One region of the Bradyrhizobium sp. USDA3010 genome, then DNA from elsewhere that is predicted to be linked to it. Evidence: riboswitches for the same ligand, from Rfam matches in the RefSeq annotation. Region 1 holds a riboswitch; the other holds the start of a gene.
The links. A riboswitch is a leader RNA that binds a small molecule or an ion and turns the genes downstream of it on or off. The one in region 1 is predicted to bind glycine.
Positions count from the first base shown of each region.

Region 2: linked by a shared signal. The riboswitch ahead of gcvT (glycine cleavage system aminomethyltransferase GcvT) and the one ahead of AC066Y_RS33220 (D-amino acid dehydrogenase) in region 1 are both predicted to bind glycine.

Region 1 is NZ_JBWJZD010000030.1:65,841-73,364, reverse strand. Features, by position in the region: gene AC066Y_RS33240 (PilZ domain-containing protein) at 1-150, opposite strand, end outside; gene AC066Y_RS33235 (hypothetical protein) at 431-745, shown strand; gene AC066Y_RS33230 (ABC transporter substrate-binding protein) at 830-2,449, opposite strand; gene AC066Y_RS33225 (M20/M25/M40 family metallo-hydrolase) at 2,719-3,849, shown strand; glycine riboswitch at 3,942-4,047, shown strand; glycine riboswitch at 4,051-4,164, shown strand; gene AC066Y_RS33220 (D-amino acid dehydrogenase) at 4,230-5,612, shown strand; gene AC066Y_RS33215 (ArgE/DapE family deacylase) at 5,663-6,979, shown strand; gene AC066Y_RS33210 (ABC transporter permease) at 7,242-7,524, shown strand, end outside.
Region 2 is NZ_JBWJZD010000007.1:263,111-270,634, reverse strand. Features, by position in the region: gene alaS (alanine--tRNA ligase) at 1-2,468, opposite strand, end outside; glycine riboswitch at 2,672-2,762, shown strand; gene gcvT (glycine cleavage system aminomethyltransferase GcvT) at 2,902-4,047, shown strand; gene gcvH (glycine cleavage system protein GcvH) at 4,068-4,433, shown strand; gene gcvP (aminomethyl-transferring glycine dehydrogenase) at 4,458-7,331, shown strand; gene AC066Y_RS14420 (acyl-CoA thioesterase) at 7,449-7,524, shown strand, end outside.

The sequences.
Region 1 (7,524 bases):
GACATTTCGGACCGTACAGGCGATCGCTTCATTGCCGAACTCGATCGCTCCCGACTTGAGCACGCGGCGGCGCGCGCCGGCACGGCGCTTCTCGGTCGGCATTGGCTGTTGCGCGCTGGCCGGTGCGGGCCTGCTATGGTCGTCGGCCATGGGCCCGTCGCGGTAGGTACACAAGTCGGCGGTCAGACTACGATGCAATACTGACGGGAACCTTAAAGCCGCCGCTATCCAAATTGGTATGCCACGCGCCCGCCCACGGCTTGAGCAGGCAGCCGAGGCGTCACCATGCCTGCATCACCTCATCGTGTTTTGCGGGTGTGGCAGGGTTCACATGCCGCGATCGTCACGTGGTGTAGGGTCGTCGCATTGGAAATTCCGGCCGCACATTTCGCGGGCCCACATTTCGAGATCAATGAGTTGGAGATAGGCGATGACGATTGCGGATCGCAATCGGATTGCTGATCGCAATCGGATTGTCGGCAATACCGCGCCCGATCATGGCGCTTCCGTCCTCGAGCACGGCGACGACGCAGCCCATTGCAGCAACGGGCTCAACGCACAGAAATTCCTCGATGCGACGCACGACGAGCGCGTGATCTACCGGCGCTGGATTCGCAGCGCGATCGTGCTTTACGGATTGTTGGCGTTCGCCACGGGAGCGATGGTCTGGGTGAAGAGCGCCGGCGTCGGACAGACCCAGCTTTCGAGCCTGTCGAGCACGAGCAACGCGAAATCAGGCCATTAGATTAGCCGCCGTCGCGGAACGGCTGCGCGAAACGAAAACGGCCGGGACGGGTCCCGGCCGTTTGTGTTGCATCAAGCCGCAAGCCTACTCGGACTTGTCGATATTCCAGAAGATCGGCGTCGCCGGACCGTCGAGCACACCGGTCAACGATTTCCGCCACGCGCTCGGCCCCTGATACTGCCCGAGCGGAATGTAGATGACCTGCTCGTAGGCTTCCTTCTGGATCTCGGCCGCGATCTTCTTCTGCTCGTCGAGCGACGGCGCGCGAACGAAGGCATCCTTCAGCTTTTCGATCTTGGCATCCTCGGCCCAGCCGAACCATCCGCCATTCTTGCCCTGGCCGCCGATCGAGAGGTTGGCGATCGGGTTGGAGACGTCGGCGCTGACCCAGTTGGTGAAGAACATGTTCCAGCCGCCTTCTTTCGGGGGCTTCTGGCTGGCGCGGCGGGTCACCACGGTCTGCCAGTCGGTTGCCTGCAGGTCGACCTTGAAGCCGGCATCACGCAACTGCTGGGCGACGACGATTGGCTGCGCCTTGAGCGTGGTGACATCGCCGGGCGCCATGATCACGATCGGCGTGCCGTCATAGCCCGACTCCGCGAGCGCCTTCTTGGCCGCGGCCATGTCGCCGCCCTTCGCCAACGTCTCGCCGCCGACATCGGTCGCAAACGGCGTATCGCAGATGAAGAAGGCGACGCAGGTCGTGTAATATTTGGGATTGCCGACCAGGGCGTCGAGCACCTGCTTCTGGTTGACCGCCAGCAGCGCCGCCTGGCGGACCTTGACGTTGTCGAACGGCGGATAGAGGAAGTTCATGCGGCCCAGCGTCTGGAACCCGGCCTTGTTCAGCGTCTCGATCTTGAGGTCCTTGTCGGCTTCGAGGACCGACAATGTGTCGAGCGACGGATTCTCCAGGAAATCGATATCGCCGGATTGCAGCGCATTCATCGCGGTCTGGGCGTCGGCCATCGTAACCCATTCGACGCGGTCGACCTTCACCACCTTGCCGCCCGCGGTCCAACTCGCCGGCTCCTTGCGCGGCACGTAATCCTTGTTCTTCTCATAGACCGCCTTCACGCCCGGCTGGAATTCGGCCTGGACGAATTTGAATGGGCCCGAACCGATCTGCTCCGGGATCGGCTTGTCCGGCGGCGTTTCCGCCAACCGCTTCGGCATCATGAAGGCGACGCGCGACGACGGCTTGCCGATCGAGTCCAGCACCAGGCCGTAGGGCTCCTTCAGCTTCAGCGTGATCGTCTTCGCGTCGGTGGCCTCTAAGCTCGCGGTAAAGTCCATCAGCTTCTGGCCCATGCCGTCGACCTTGGCCCAGCGCTTCAGCGAAGCGACGCAGTCTTCGGCGGTCACCGGTGTTCCATCGTGCCACTTCAGGCCGTCGCGCAGCGTGAACGTGTAAGTGAGCTTGTCGTCGGACACCTTCCAGTCGGCCATCTGCGGCTGGATCTTGAAGTTGGAGTCGGTCGCGATCAGCGTGTCGTAGACCATGTAGCCATGGTCCCGCGTGATGTAGGCCGTGGTCAGGATCGGATCGATGACGCGCAGATCCGAGTGCATCACCGCGGTAATGGTCTTGCCCGCGGCCATGGCCTGCGGCGCAAAGGACAATTCCTGCGGCGCGAACGACAGCGCGAGCGCCGTCAACGCAGCCGCTAGCGTGCGGTGCTTCCAACGCGAGATAGGGAACATGCAATTTCTCCTGACGTGTAACTGGTCAAAGCCGGCTTATTCGTTATGCATGCGGTTCGTTATTTAGGCGAACTAACATGCTGTATGGCTTGTGAAATCGAGACTTGCATCAAGCGCAATGCGCGTCAATCGGTTTCCGGCAGGATCGAACGTATACGAACGAATGAGCGGCAGGTTCAGCGCATTTGACTTTACAAAGTCGTCTTCCGAGCTTTTCGTACGGCACGCGAACGCGTATCGGCGCGCACAAACAACAAGAGAGAAAAGACATGAACCCCGCCAATCTTCCTTTTGATTCCGAAGCGATGCTGCAGGGGCTGCGCAGCTGGGTGGAATGCGAGAGCCCGACATGGGATGCGGCCGCGGTCGAGCGCATGCTCGACCTCGCCGCGCGCGAGATGGCGGTCATGGGTGCGACGATCGAACGCATCGCGGGACGCCAGGGCTTTGCCGGCTGCGTCCGCGCCCGTTTTCCCCATCCGAAACAAGGCCAGCCCGGCATCCTCATCGCCGGCCATCTGGACACCGTGCACCCGGTCGGCACCATCGAAAAGCTGGCGTGGCGGCGCGAAGGCAACAAGTGCTTCGGGCCCGGTATCTTCGACATGAAGGGCGGCAACTATCTGTCGATCGAGGCGATCCGGCAGTTGGCGCGCGCGTCCTTTACGACGCCGCTGCCGATCACCGTGCTGTTCACGCCCGATGAAGAGGTCGGCACGCCGTCGACGCGCGACATCATCGAGGCCGAAGCCGCGCGCAACAAATACGTGCTGGTGCCGGAGCCCGGACGGCCGAACAACGGCGTCGTCACCGGCCGCTACGCGATTGCGCGCTTCAATCTGGAAGCTGTCGGCAAGCCGAGCCATGCCGGCGCGACGTTGTCCTCCGGCCGTTCCGCGATCCGCGAAATGGCCCGGCAAATCATTGCGATCGACGGCATGACCACCGAAGACTGCACCTTCTCGGTCGGCATCGTGCATGGCGGGCAATGGGTCAATTGCGTCGCAACGACCTGCACCGGCGAAGCGCTCAGCATGGCCAAGCGCCAGGCCGATCTCGACCGCGGCGTCGAGCGCATGCTGGCGCTGTCGGGCACCGCCAACGACGTCACCTTCAAGGTGACGCGCGGCGTCACCCGCCCGGTATGGGAGCCGGATGCCGGCACCATGGCGCTCTATGAAAAGGCCAAGGGCCTTGCAGCGGCGATGGGCCTCGATCTGCCGCACGGCAGCGCCGGCGGCGGATCGGACGGCAACTTCACTGGTGCGATGGGCATCCCTACCCTCGACGGCCTCGGCGTTCGCGGCGCCGATGCACATACGCTCAACGAGCATATCGAGATCGAGAGCCTCGTCGAGCGCGGCCGCCTGATGGCGGCGCTGCTGGCGACGCTGGACTGACATCGATTTGCACTGCACAACACGTTGGCACTGCCGGATCGAAATTTAGCCTTGTCCAATTTTGAGGCTTCGCCTACGGTCCGGCCGTCCAACGCGACGATGCGGGAGAGATCGAAGCCACAACATTCGTGTTGTTGCTTCGGCGCCGACGGAGCAACCGCCCCGGAAACTCTCAGGCAAAAGGACTGTATCGTCAGGACGATCTGGAGAGAGACGGACACGACCGCATCAAGGGCCGTGACGTCCACCGAAGGGGATAGTCTGCCATCGGGCCCTGGCCCGATGCGGATCAAGCTCTCAGGTACCGTGACAGATGGGGCGCCGACGCCGGTTTCACCGGTGGTTCGGCGACTCTAACCCACGGGAGCCTGAAGACCACCATGCCTCACATCGCAATCATTGGCGCCGGCATCACCGGCGTGACGACAGCCTATGCCCTGCTCGAACGCGGCTATCGGGTGACTGTCCTCGACAGGCATCGCTATGCCGCGATGGAAACTTCGTTCGCCAACGGCGGACAGCTTTCTGCCAGCAATGCGGAAGTGTGGAACAGCGCCGCGACCATTCTCAAGGGGTTGCGCTGGATGCTTCGCAGCGACGCGCCGCTGCTGATGAACCCGAAGCCGAGCTGGCACAAATATTCCTGGATCGGCGAGTTCGTCGGCCACATCGGGCGCTATCGTGCCAACACCATCGAGACGACGCGGCTCGCAATCGAGGCGCGCAAGCATCTGTTCTCGATCGCACAGCGCGAGAATATCGCCTTCGATCTCGAACGCCGCGGCATCCTGCACGTCTATCACGACAAGGCCGGCTTCGAGGCGGGCCTGCGCGTCAACACGCTGCTGCAACAAGGCGGGCTCGACCGCCGGCCGGTGACGGCGGACGAAATCCGCAGCATCGAGCCCGCGCTGCAAACGACCTGCTATGGCGGCTTCTTCACGCCGTCGGACGCGACCGGCGATATCCACAAGTTCACGCGCGGGCTCGCCGACGCCTGCATCCGCCGCGGCGCGAGCTTCGTCCATGAAGCCGACGTCGATGCGATCGCGCGCGGCGACGACGGTTTCCGCATCGGCTGGAACGAAGCCGCTTCGCACGATGCTGAGGTCGCGAGGCGACATGAGTTGCAGGCGGACGGCATCGTCATTTGCGCCGGCGTCGCGAGCCGCCACTTCGCAGGCCTGCTCAACGACCGCGTCAACGTCTATCCGGTGAAGGGCTATTCGATCACCGTGCAGCTCGATGCGCCGCAAAGCCAGGACGCTGCGCCAACCGTCAGCCTGCTCGATGAGGCGGCGAAGATCGTCACCAGCCGGCTCGGCGCCGACCGCTTCCGCGTCGCTGGCACCGCCGAGTTCAACGGCTTCAACCGCGACATTCGCGCCGACCGCATCCAGCCGCTGGTGGATTGGGTGCGGCAGCATTTTCCCGGCATCGACACGTCGAGGGTCGTGCCGTGGGCCGGCCTGCGCCCGATGATGCCGAACATGATGCCGGTGGTGCGCGCCGGACGGTATCCGGGCGTGTTCTACAACACCGGCCACGGTCATCTCGGCTGGACGCTGTCGGCTGCGACGGCACAGATGGTGGCAGGCGCGATTGATGACTGCGCGACCTCGACGCGCCCTCGGTGTTGCCGTCGCAGGTCGATGCGACCGAGGCCGCCCGCGCAGCTTTCCCCTAATTATCCGGTCGACGAGGAAGAATATGAGCGTATTTGCGTGTGGCCAAGTCGGAATTCGCTGAGAAACACCGCATGACAACGACTAGCGTCATATTGGGGAAAAGCGCTTCAGCGCGGGAGGGGACAATGCGCATTGGGGTGGCGGACACGCATGAGACGCTGACCAAGCCGGATCAGATTGCCGCGGAGCTGTGCGCGGCCGTCGATCGAAACTTCGACGATCAGATCGCATTCCTGTCGCGCATGGTGCAGTTCCGCAGCTTGCGCGGACAGGAAGCGCCGCAACAAGCTTGGCTGGCCGAGCAATTCGCAAAGCGCCGCTACGAGGTCGATACGTTCAGCCTTGCGGACGTCAACCTGATGAGCCATCCGAAGGCCGCACCGATGGACGGCATCGATCTTGCCGGATCGCAGCAGGTCGTTGCGACGCTCAACAGCACAGGCAGCGGGCGCAGCCTGATCCTGCAAGGTCATATCGACGTGGTGCCGGAGGGGCCCGCTGACCTTTGGGACCGGCCGCCGTTCGCGGGTGCCGTGCACGACGGCTGGATGTTCGGGCGTGGCGCGCAAGATATGAAGGCCGGTGTCTCGGCAATGATCTTCGCGCTCGATGCTTTCCGCGACGCCGGCTATGCCCCTGCCGGCCGCGTCCATCTGCAGACCGTGACCGAGGAAGAGAGCACCGGCAACGGCGCGCTGTCGACCTTGATGCGCGGCTATCGCGCCGACGCCTGCCTCATTCCCGAGCCAACCGGACACACGCTCACGCGCGCCCAGGTCGGCGCCGTCTGGTTCCGCCTGCGCGTCCGCGGCACGCCGGTGCATGTTGCCTATTCCGAGGCCGGCACCAGCGCGATCCTGTCGGCGATGCATCTGGTGCGCGCGTTTCAGGATTACATCAAGGCGCTCAACGCCCGGGCGCTCGACAACAGCTGGTTCCGCAGTGTCAAGAATCCGATCAAGTTCAACGTCGGGATCATCAAAGGCGGCGATTGGGCCAGTTCGACCGCGGCGTGGTGCGAGCTGGACTGCCGGCTTGGTCTCTTGCCCGGCGAAACACCACAGCAGGCGATGCGCGGCATCGAGGAATGCCTGACTGAGGCGCACAAGGCTGACGAGTTCCTGTCCGACAATCCGGCCGAGCTGGTGTGGAGTGGCTTTCAGGCGGACGCAGCGGTGTGCGAGCCCGGCAGCGAAGCGGAAGCAGCTCTGTCTGCCGCCCATCACTCCGTCTTCCAGGCTCCAATGCAGGAGCGCCTGTCCACGGCCGTCAACGACACCCGCTACTATTGCGTCGACTACGGCATACCCGCACTTTGCTATGGTCCTTACGGTATCGGCCCGCACGCGTTCAACGAACGGGTCGAGCTCGACAGCCTTCGCAAGACGACGCAGAGCATCGCACTGTTCGTCGCCAACTGGTGCGGCGTGATGCGAGCGTGAATGGACTTGTCGTTTCAGGTCGGTGGCGCATTGCGCCATGTGCAATTCGAAATAGCGCTTCAGACCAAGGGAGGCTTCCAACGGCCTGAACCGCGCCTTGATATAACATCGCCATTGGCACAGTATTTGCCTGCAAATTCATCACGTTCGCGCTAGCCTTGAGACAACACGCAGAAGCGCATGAGACACATCACGGGGACACCATGAGTATGATGCGGCCCAGCCTTCGCTTCGCACCACCCGACGGCAGGAGATAGCAACGATGCTCGGCTATCTCCTCCGCCGCATCCTCGCCGCCATTCCCGTAATGGGCGTGGTGGCTCTGTTCGTGTTCCTGTTGCTGCGGCTGACGCCGGGCGACCCGGCCGCCATTCTCGCCGGCGACAATGCGACGCCGGAACAGCTCGATCGCATCCGCACCTCGCTTGGTCTCAACGAGCCGATCTACATCCAGTTCTATACCTGGGTCGCCAAACTCCTGCACGGCGATCTCGGCGTCTCCCTGATCTCGAACAAGCCGATCCTCGAGATGATCGGTCCGCGCC
Region 2 (7,524 bases), on a different contig from region 1:
TCGGTGACGCCGACGATCGCGACCACGCCGGAGCCGATCTGCTTCTTGCCGTCGTCGACCAGGCTCTTGAGGTCCTTGGTCTCGACGCCTTCGACCGCGCGCGCGAGCAGCTTGACGTTGCCGACCTCGCGAACGCCGGAGGCCGCACCATTCGACGATGCTCCGCCGCCCATCGCGAGCTTCTTGCGGGCATCCGACAGGTCGCGCTCGAGCTTCTTGCGCTCCTCCATCAGGGCCGCGATGCGCGACGGCACATCCTCGATCGTGGTGCGCAGTTCGGCCGCCGCGGTCTTCGCCAGTGTCATCGTGTCGTTGGCGTGCTTGCGCGCATGATGTCCGGTCAGCGCCTCGATGCGGCGGACGCCGGACGCGACCGCGCTCTCGCTGGTCACCGAAATCAGGCCGATGTCGCCGGTGCGACGAACATGGGTGCCGCCGCAGAGCTCGACCGACCAGCCAAGCGCGTTCTGGCCGTGCTCGCGGGCGCTCTTGCCCATCGAGACGACGCGAACCTCGTCGCCGTACTTCTCGCCGAACAGCGCGCGCGCACCGGCCTCGCGGGCGTCGTCGACACCCATGACGCGGGTCGTCACCTCGTCATTCTCGAGCACGACATCATTGGCGATGTCCTCGACCCGGGCGAGCTCTTCCGGCGTGATCGGCTTCGGATGCACGAAATCGAAGCGCAGGCGATCGGGCGCGACCAGCGAGCCGCGCTGCGCGATGTGATCGCCGAGCACCTGGCGCAGCGCCTCGTGCAACAGATGCGTCGCCGAGTGATTGGCGCGGATCGACGAACGCCTGGCGTGGTCGACCTCGAGCTGCAGGGCGGTGCCGACGTTCAGGGTGCCCTGCTCCACCGTGCCGACATGCACGAACAGGTCGCCGGCCTTCTTCTGCATGTCGGTAACGCGAAACTTGACGCCCTCGCCCGTCAGGATGCCGACGTCGCCGACCTGACCACCGGACTCCGCATAGAACGGCGTCTGGTTCAGCACGATCGCGCCGGTCTCGCCGGCCTTGAGGCCGTCGACCGCAGCGCCGTCCTTGACCAGCGCCGTCACCACGCCTTCCGCGCTCTCGGTCTCATAGCCGAGGAATTCGGTCGCACCGAGCTTCTCGCGCAGCGGGAACCAGATGGCCTCAGTCGCCGCCTCGCCCGAGCCTGCCCAGGAGGCGCGCGCCTTCTCGCGCTGACGGTTCATCGCGTCGGTGAACGAGGCCTGGTCGACGCTGATGCCGCGCGACTTCAGCGCGTCCTGCGTCAGGTCCAGCGGGAAACCATAGGTGTCGTACAGCGTGAACGCGGTGTCGCCGTCGAACATGTCGCCCTTCTTGAGGCCGGCGCTCTTCTCGTCGAGGATCGACAGGCCGCGCACCAGCGTCTTGCGGAAGCGGGTCTCTTCCAGCTGCAGTGTCTCCTCGATCAGCTTCTCCGCGCGCACCAGGTCCGGATAGGCCTGGCCCATCTCGCGGACCAGCGCCCAGACCAGGCGATGCATCAGGGGCTCGCTCGCACCCAGAAGCTGCGCGTGGCGCATCGCGCGGCGCATGATCCGGCGCAGCACATAGCCGCGGCCCTCGTTCGACGGCAGCACGCCGTCGGCAATCAGGAACGCCGAAGAGCGCAGATGGTCGGCCATCACCCGGTACGACGCCACGTTCTGCGGGTTCGGCCCATGGCCGAGGGCCGAAGCGGCCGCATCGATCAGGTGGCGGAACAGATCGGTCTCGAACACGCTCTCGACGCCCTGCAGGATGCAGGCCATGCGCTCCAGCCCCATGCCGGTGTCGATCGAGGGACGCGGCAGCGCCACGCGCTCCTCCTTCGTCACCTGCTCGTATTGCATGAACACCAGGTTCCAGAATTCGAGGAAGCGATCGCCGTCCTCTTCCGGGCTGCCCGGAGGTCCGCCCCAGACATGCTCGCCGCGATCGATGAATATCTCGGAGCACGGACCGCACGGGCCGGTATCGCCCATCGCCCAGAAATTGTCCGAGGTCGCGATGCGGATGATGCGATCATCCGAGAAGCCCGCGATCTTCTTCCAGTAGCCCGCCGCCTCGTCGTCGGTGTGGTAGACGGTGACGAGCAGCTTGTCCTTCTTCAGCCCGAAATCCTTGGTGATCAGATTCCAGGCGAGCTCGATCGCGCGCTCCTTGAAGTAGTCGCCGAACGAGAAGTTGCCGAGCATCTCGAAGAAGGTGAGATGGCGCGCGGTGTAGCCGACATTGTCGAGGTCGTTATGCTTGCCACCGGCGCGGACGCACTTCTGCGACGTCGTGGCACGCTGATAGCCGCGCCTCTCGACGCCGGTGAAGACGTTCTTGAACTGCACCATGCCGGCATTGGTGAACATCAGGGTCGGGTCGTTGCGCGGAACCAGCGGCGACGACGCCACGATCTCGTGGCCGTTCTCCTTGAAGAAGTTCAGAAATGTCGACCTGATGTCGTTGACGCTGCTCATGTTCATCCAATCGGAAAAAGGGGCCGGCCAGCCGCAAAAAGGCGTCATTTTCCGGCCGAACGCTTTTAGACATTGCCAGCTGCGGTGTCCAGAAACTGTGCAGGCGGATCATGGGCTTGCCGCGGCAGCACAAAGCCCCATTGGATAGCAGCAAGAGCTGCGTTGACAGTCTTGGTGGCGCCGTGTTTTCTACCTACCTGTTACCCCGTCACGTCGGGAGAGACCGGCCTTACTGCCGGCGCCGAAGGAGCAACCGCCCCGGAAACTCTCAGGCAAAAGGACCGCGTGACGTCTAACATCTGGAAAGAGGCGCTGGGTTCTCCCCGATGCGTCCGCCGACGGGATAATACTCTCAGGCACAGCGACAGATGGGGCTTTCTGCAGGTTTCTCAAGGGGAAATAGGTCCCCGGCGGGAACCGCGAGGGCCCTGTGATGCTTGCGCGCGAAACCTCCCCGCTGAAACAGACCCCGCTGCACGCGCTGCATCTGGCGCGCGGCGCCAAGATGGTGCCGTTCGCCGGCTACGACATGCCGGTGCAATACACGGCCGGCGTGCTGAAGGAGCACCTGCACACCCGCAAGGAGGCCGGCCTGTTCGACGTGTCCCACATGGGACAGCTCGTGCTGAAGGCCAAATCCGGCAAGGTCGGCGACGCGGCGCTCGCGCTGGAAAAACTGGTGCCGCAGGACATCGTCGGCATCGCGCCGGGACGGCAGCGCTACGCGCAATTCACCAACGACGACGGCGGACTGCTCGACGACCTGATGGTCGCGAATTTCGGCGATCACCTGTTCCTGGTGGTCAACGCGGCCTGCAAGGCCGAGGACGAGGCGCATCTGCGCGCGCATCTCTCCGACGCGTGCGAGATCGTGTCGCTGGCCGACCGCGCGCTGATCGCATTGCAGGGACCAAAGGCCGAATCGGCGCTGGCGAAACTTTGTGCAGATGTCAGTTCGATGAAATTCATGGACGCTGGTCCCCGCCGCGTTGGCGACATCGACTGCTTCGTCTCTCGCTCCGGCTATACCGGCGAGGACGGTTTTGAGATTTCCGTGCCCGCAGACAAGGCGGAGGCCCTGGTCACCGCACTCCTGGACAATCCCGACGTGCTGCCGATCGGGCTCGGCGCGCGCGATAGCCTGCGGCTCGAGGCCGGGCTTTGTCTCTATGGCCACGATATCGACACCACGACGACCCCGGTCGAAGGCGCGCTGGAATGGTCGGTGCAGAAAGTCCGCCGCAGCGGCGGCGCCCGGGCCGGCAGTTTTCCTGGCGCCGACAAGATTCTCGCGCAATTCGCACAGGGCGCCGCTCGCCGCCGCGTCGGCCTGAAGCCCGACGGCCGCGCACCGGTGCGCGAAGGCGCTGCCCTGTTCGCCGATCCGACCTCGACCGAGCCGATCGGCAAGGTGACCTCGGGCGGCTTCGGCCCGAGCCTCAATGCGCCGGTTGCGATGGGCTATCTGCCGACATCCCTTTCCGCGCTCGGCACCACGGTTTTCGCCGAAGTGCGCGGCCAACGGCTGCCGCTCAAGGTCGCCGCCACGCCCTTCGTCCCCAATACCTACAAACGCTAAACGCCAAAGGATCGATCCCCATGACGACGCTGTACACGTCCGACCACGAATGGCTCCGCATCGAGGGCGACGTCGCCACGATCGGGATCACCGATTACGCGCAGTCGCAGCTCGGCGACGTCGTGTTCGTCGAACTGCCCAAGGTCGGCCGCAGCCTGAAGAAAGCCGAGGCCGCCGCGGTCGTCGAATCCGTCAAGGCCGCCTCCGACGTCTACGCGCCGATCACCGGCGAAGTGATCGAGGTCAACGAGGCGCTCGCCGCCGAGCCCGCGCTGGTCAATTCGGATGCCGGCGGCAAGGCCTGGTTCTTCAAGCTCAGGATTGCCGACAAGGGCGAACTCGGCGGCCTGATGGACGAGGCCGCCTACGCCGCGCACACCGCCTGAGGATCAGTCTTTAAGGATCAAGCCATGAACGCGCCCTTCAAGCCGATCAACGAAGCCGCCACCGATTTCGTCCGCCGCCACATCGGACCATCCCCGCGCGACGTCAACGCGATGCTGGAAACGGTCGGCGCCGCGAGCCTGCAGGCGCTGATGAATGAGACGCTGCCGGCATCGATCCTTCAGAAGGCGCCGCTCGATCTCGGCCGGGCGCTGAGCGAGACCGAGGCGCTCGCGCATATGAGCGAGCTCGCCGCGCAGAACCAGACCTTCACCTCGCTGATTGGCCAAGGCTATTCCGGCACCATTCTGCCCGCGGTGATCCAGCGCAACATCCTGGAGAACCCGGCCTGGTACACAGCCTATACGCCGTACCAGCCGGAGATCAGCCAGGGGCGGCTCGAAGCCTTGTTCAATTTCCAGACCATGATCTGCGACCTCACCGGGCTCGACGTCGCCAACGCCTCGCTGCTCGACGAGGCGACCGCGGCCGCCGAAGCGATGGCGCTCGCCGAGCGCCACTCGCAGGTGAAAGCAAAGGTGTTCTTCGTCGACAAGGAAGTTCATCCGCAGACGCTGGCGGTGATGCGCACGCGCGCCGCCCCATTGGGCTGGGCGCTGGTGGTCGGCGATCCCCTGACCGAGCTCGACAAGGCCGACGTGCTCGGCGCGCTGCTGCAATATCCCGGCACGACGGGCGCGGTGCGCGACCTCCGGCCCGCGATCGCATCGCTGCACGCCAAGGGTGCGCTTGCGATCGTGGCCGCGGACCTGCTGTCGCTGGCCCTGCTGACCTCACCCGGTGAGCTCGGCGCCGACATCGCCATCGGTTCGGCGCAGCGGTTCGGCGTGCCGATGGGTTATGGCGGACCGCACGCCGCCTACATGGCGGTGCGTGACACGTTGAAGCGCTCGCTGCCCGGCCGCATCGTTGGCCTCTCGGTGGATACGCGCGGTGCACCGGCCTATCGGCTGGCGCTGCAGACCCGCGAGCAGCATATCCGCCGCGAGAAAGCGACCTCCAACATCTGCACCGCGCAGGTGCTGCTCGCCGTGATCGCCTCGATGTATGCGGTCTATCACGGCCCCGAGGGCCTGACGCACATCGCACGCGGCGTGCATCGCCGCGCCACCGTGCTCGCCGCCGGCCTGCGCAAGCTCGGCTTTGCGCCGACCAGCGAGGCATTCTTCGACACCGTGACCGTCGAGGTCGGCGCGAAGCAGATCGAGATCGTCTCCCGCGCGCAGGCGGAGCGGATCAATCTGCGCATCGGCGCAACCACGCTCGGCATCGCGCTCGACGAGACCACGACGCCGGAGACTGTCGAAGCGGTGTGGCGCGTGTTCGGCGGCAAGCTCAGCTTCGCCGAGATCGAGGCGGCCGCGCGCGAGGCGCTGCCGAAGGAGCTGCGCCGCACCAGCGCATTCCTCACCCACCCGGTGTTCAACACGCACCGTTCGGAGACCGAGCTGCTGCGCTACATGCGCAAGCTCAGCGATCGCGACCTCGCGCTCGACCGCGCGATGATCCCGCTCGGCTCCTGCACGATGAAGCTCAACGCGACCACCGAGATGATCCCGCTGACTTGGCCGGCGTTCGGCAATCTGCACCCGTTCGCGCCTGCGGATCAGGCCAAGGGCTATCACGCGCTGTTCAAGCGGCTGGAGCAGTGGCTGTGCGACATCACCGGCTATGACGCGATCTCGCTGCAGCCGAACTCCGGTGCGCAGGGCGAATATGCCGGGCTGCTGGCCATCCGTGGCTATCACCTCGCGCGCGGCGAGCCGCACCGCAAGGTGTGCCTGATCCCCTCCTCCGCGCACGGCACCAATCCGGCCTCGGCCGCGATGGTCGGCATGGACGTCGTGGTGGTAGCCTGCGACGCCCGCGGCGATGTCGACGTCAATGATCTGCGCGCCAAGGCGGAGAAGCATTCGGCCAATCTCGCCGCCGTCATGATCACCTATCCGTCGACCCACGGCGTGTTCGAGGAGCATATCAGCGAGATCTGCGACATCGTGCACGCGCATGGCGGCCAGGTCTATCTCGACGGCGCCAACATGAACGCGCAGGTCGGGCTGTCGCGGCCCGGCGATTACGGCGCCGACGTCAGCCATCTCAATCTGCACAAGACCTTCTGCATCCCGCATGGCGGCGGCGGCCCCGGCATGGGCCCGATCGGCGTGAAGGCGCATCTTGCGCCCTATCTCCCGGGTCATCTCGCAACCGACGGCGCGACGGCACACGCCATCGGCCCGGTGTCGGCCGCGCCGTTCGGCTCGGCGTCGATCCTGACCATCTCCTACATCTACATCCTGATGATGGGCGGCGAAGGGCTCACGCGCGCCACCGAGGTTGCGATCCTCAATGCCAATTACATTGCAGCGCGGCTGCAGCCGCACTTCCCGGTGCTGTACCGCAACGAGCGCGGCCGCGTCGCGCATGAGTGCATCGTCGATCCCAGGGCGCTGAAGACGACCAGCGGCGTCACCGTCGACGATATCGCCAAGCGGCTGATCGACTACGGCTTCCATGCGCCGACCATGAGCTTCCCGGTGGCGGGCACGCTGATGATCGAGCCGACGGAATCGGAATCGAAGTTCGAGATCGACCGCTTCTGCGACGCCATGATCGCGATCCGGGGCGAGATCGCGGAGATCGAGAAGGGCCGCTGGAAGGTCGAGGCCTCGCCGCTGCGCCACGCACCGCACACCGTCCACGACATCGCCGACGACGCCTGGAACCGGGCCTACACCCGCGCCGAGGGCTGCTTCCCCGCCGGCGTGTCGCGGTCCGACAAATACTGGAGCCCGGTCGGCCGCGTCGACAATGTCTACGGCGATCGCAATCTGGTGTGCTCGTGCCCGCCGATCGAGGATTACGCGCAGGCGGCGGAGTAACGGGCCATGTTGCAGGATGGGTAGAGCGCAGCGAAGCCCATCCTACGGTCCGGCAATCATAAGGCCCGACGAGACCGCGGGCGAACGACGGCGAGCAATACCGCCGCAGGAGGAAACATGCGCGAGGAATTCTGGTTTCATTTCCCGTTTCGCGTCCGCTATTCCGAAGTCGACGCCCAGGCCGTGGTGTTCA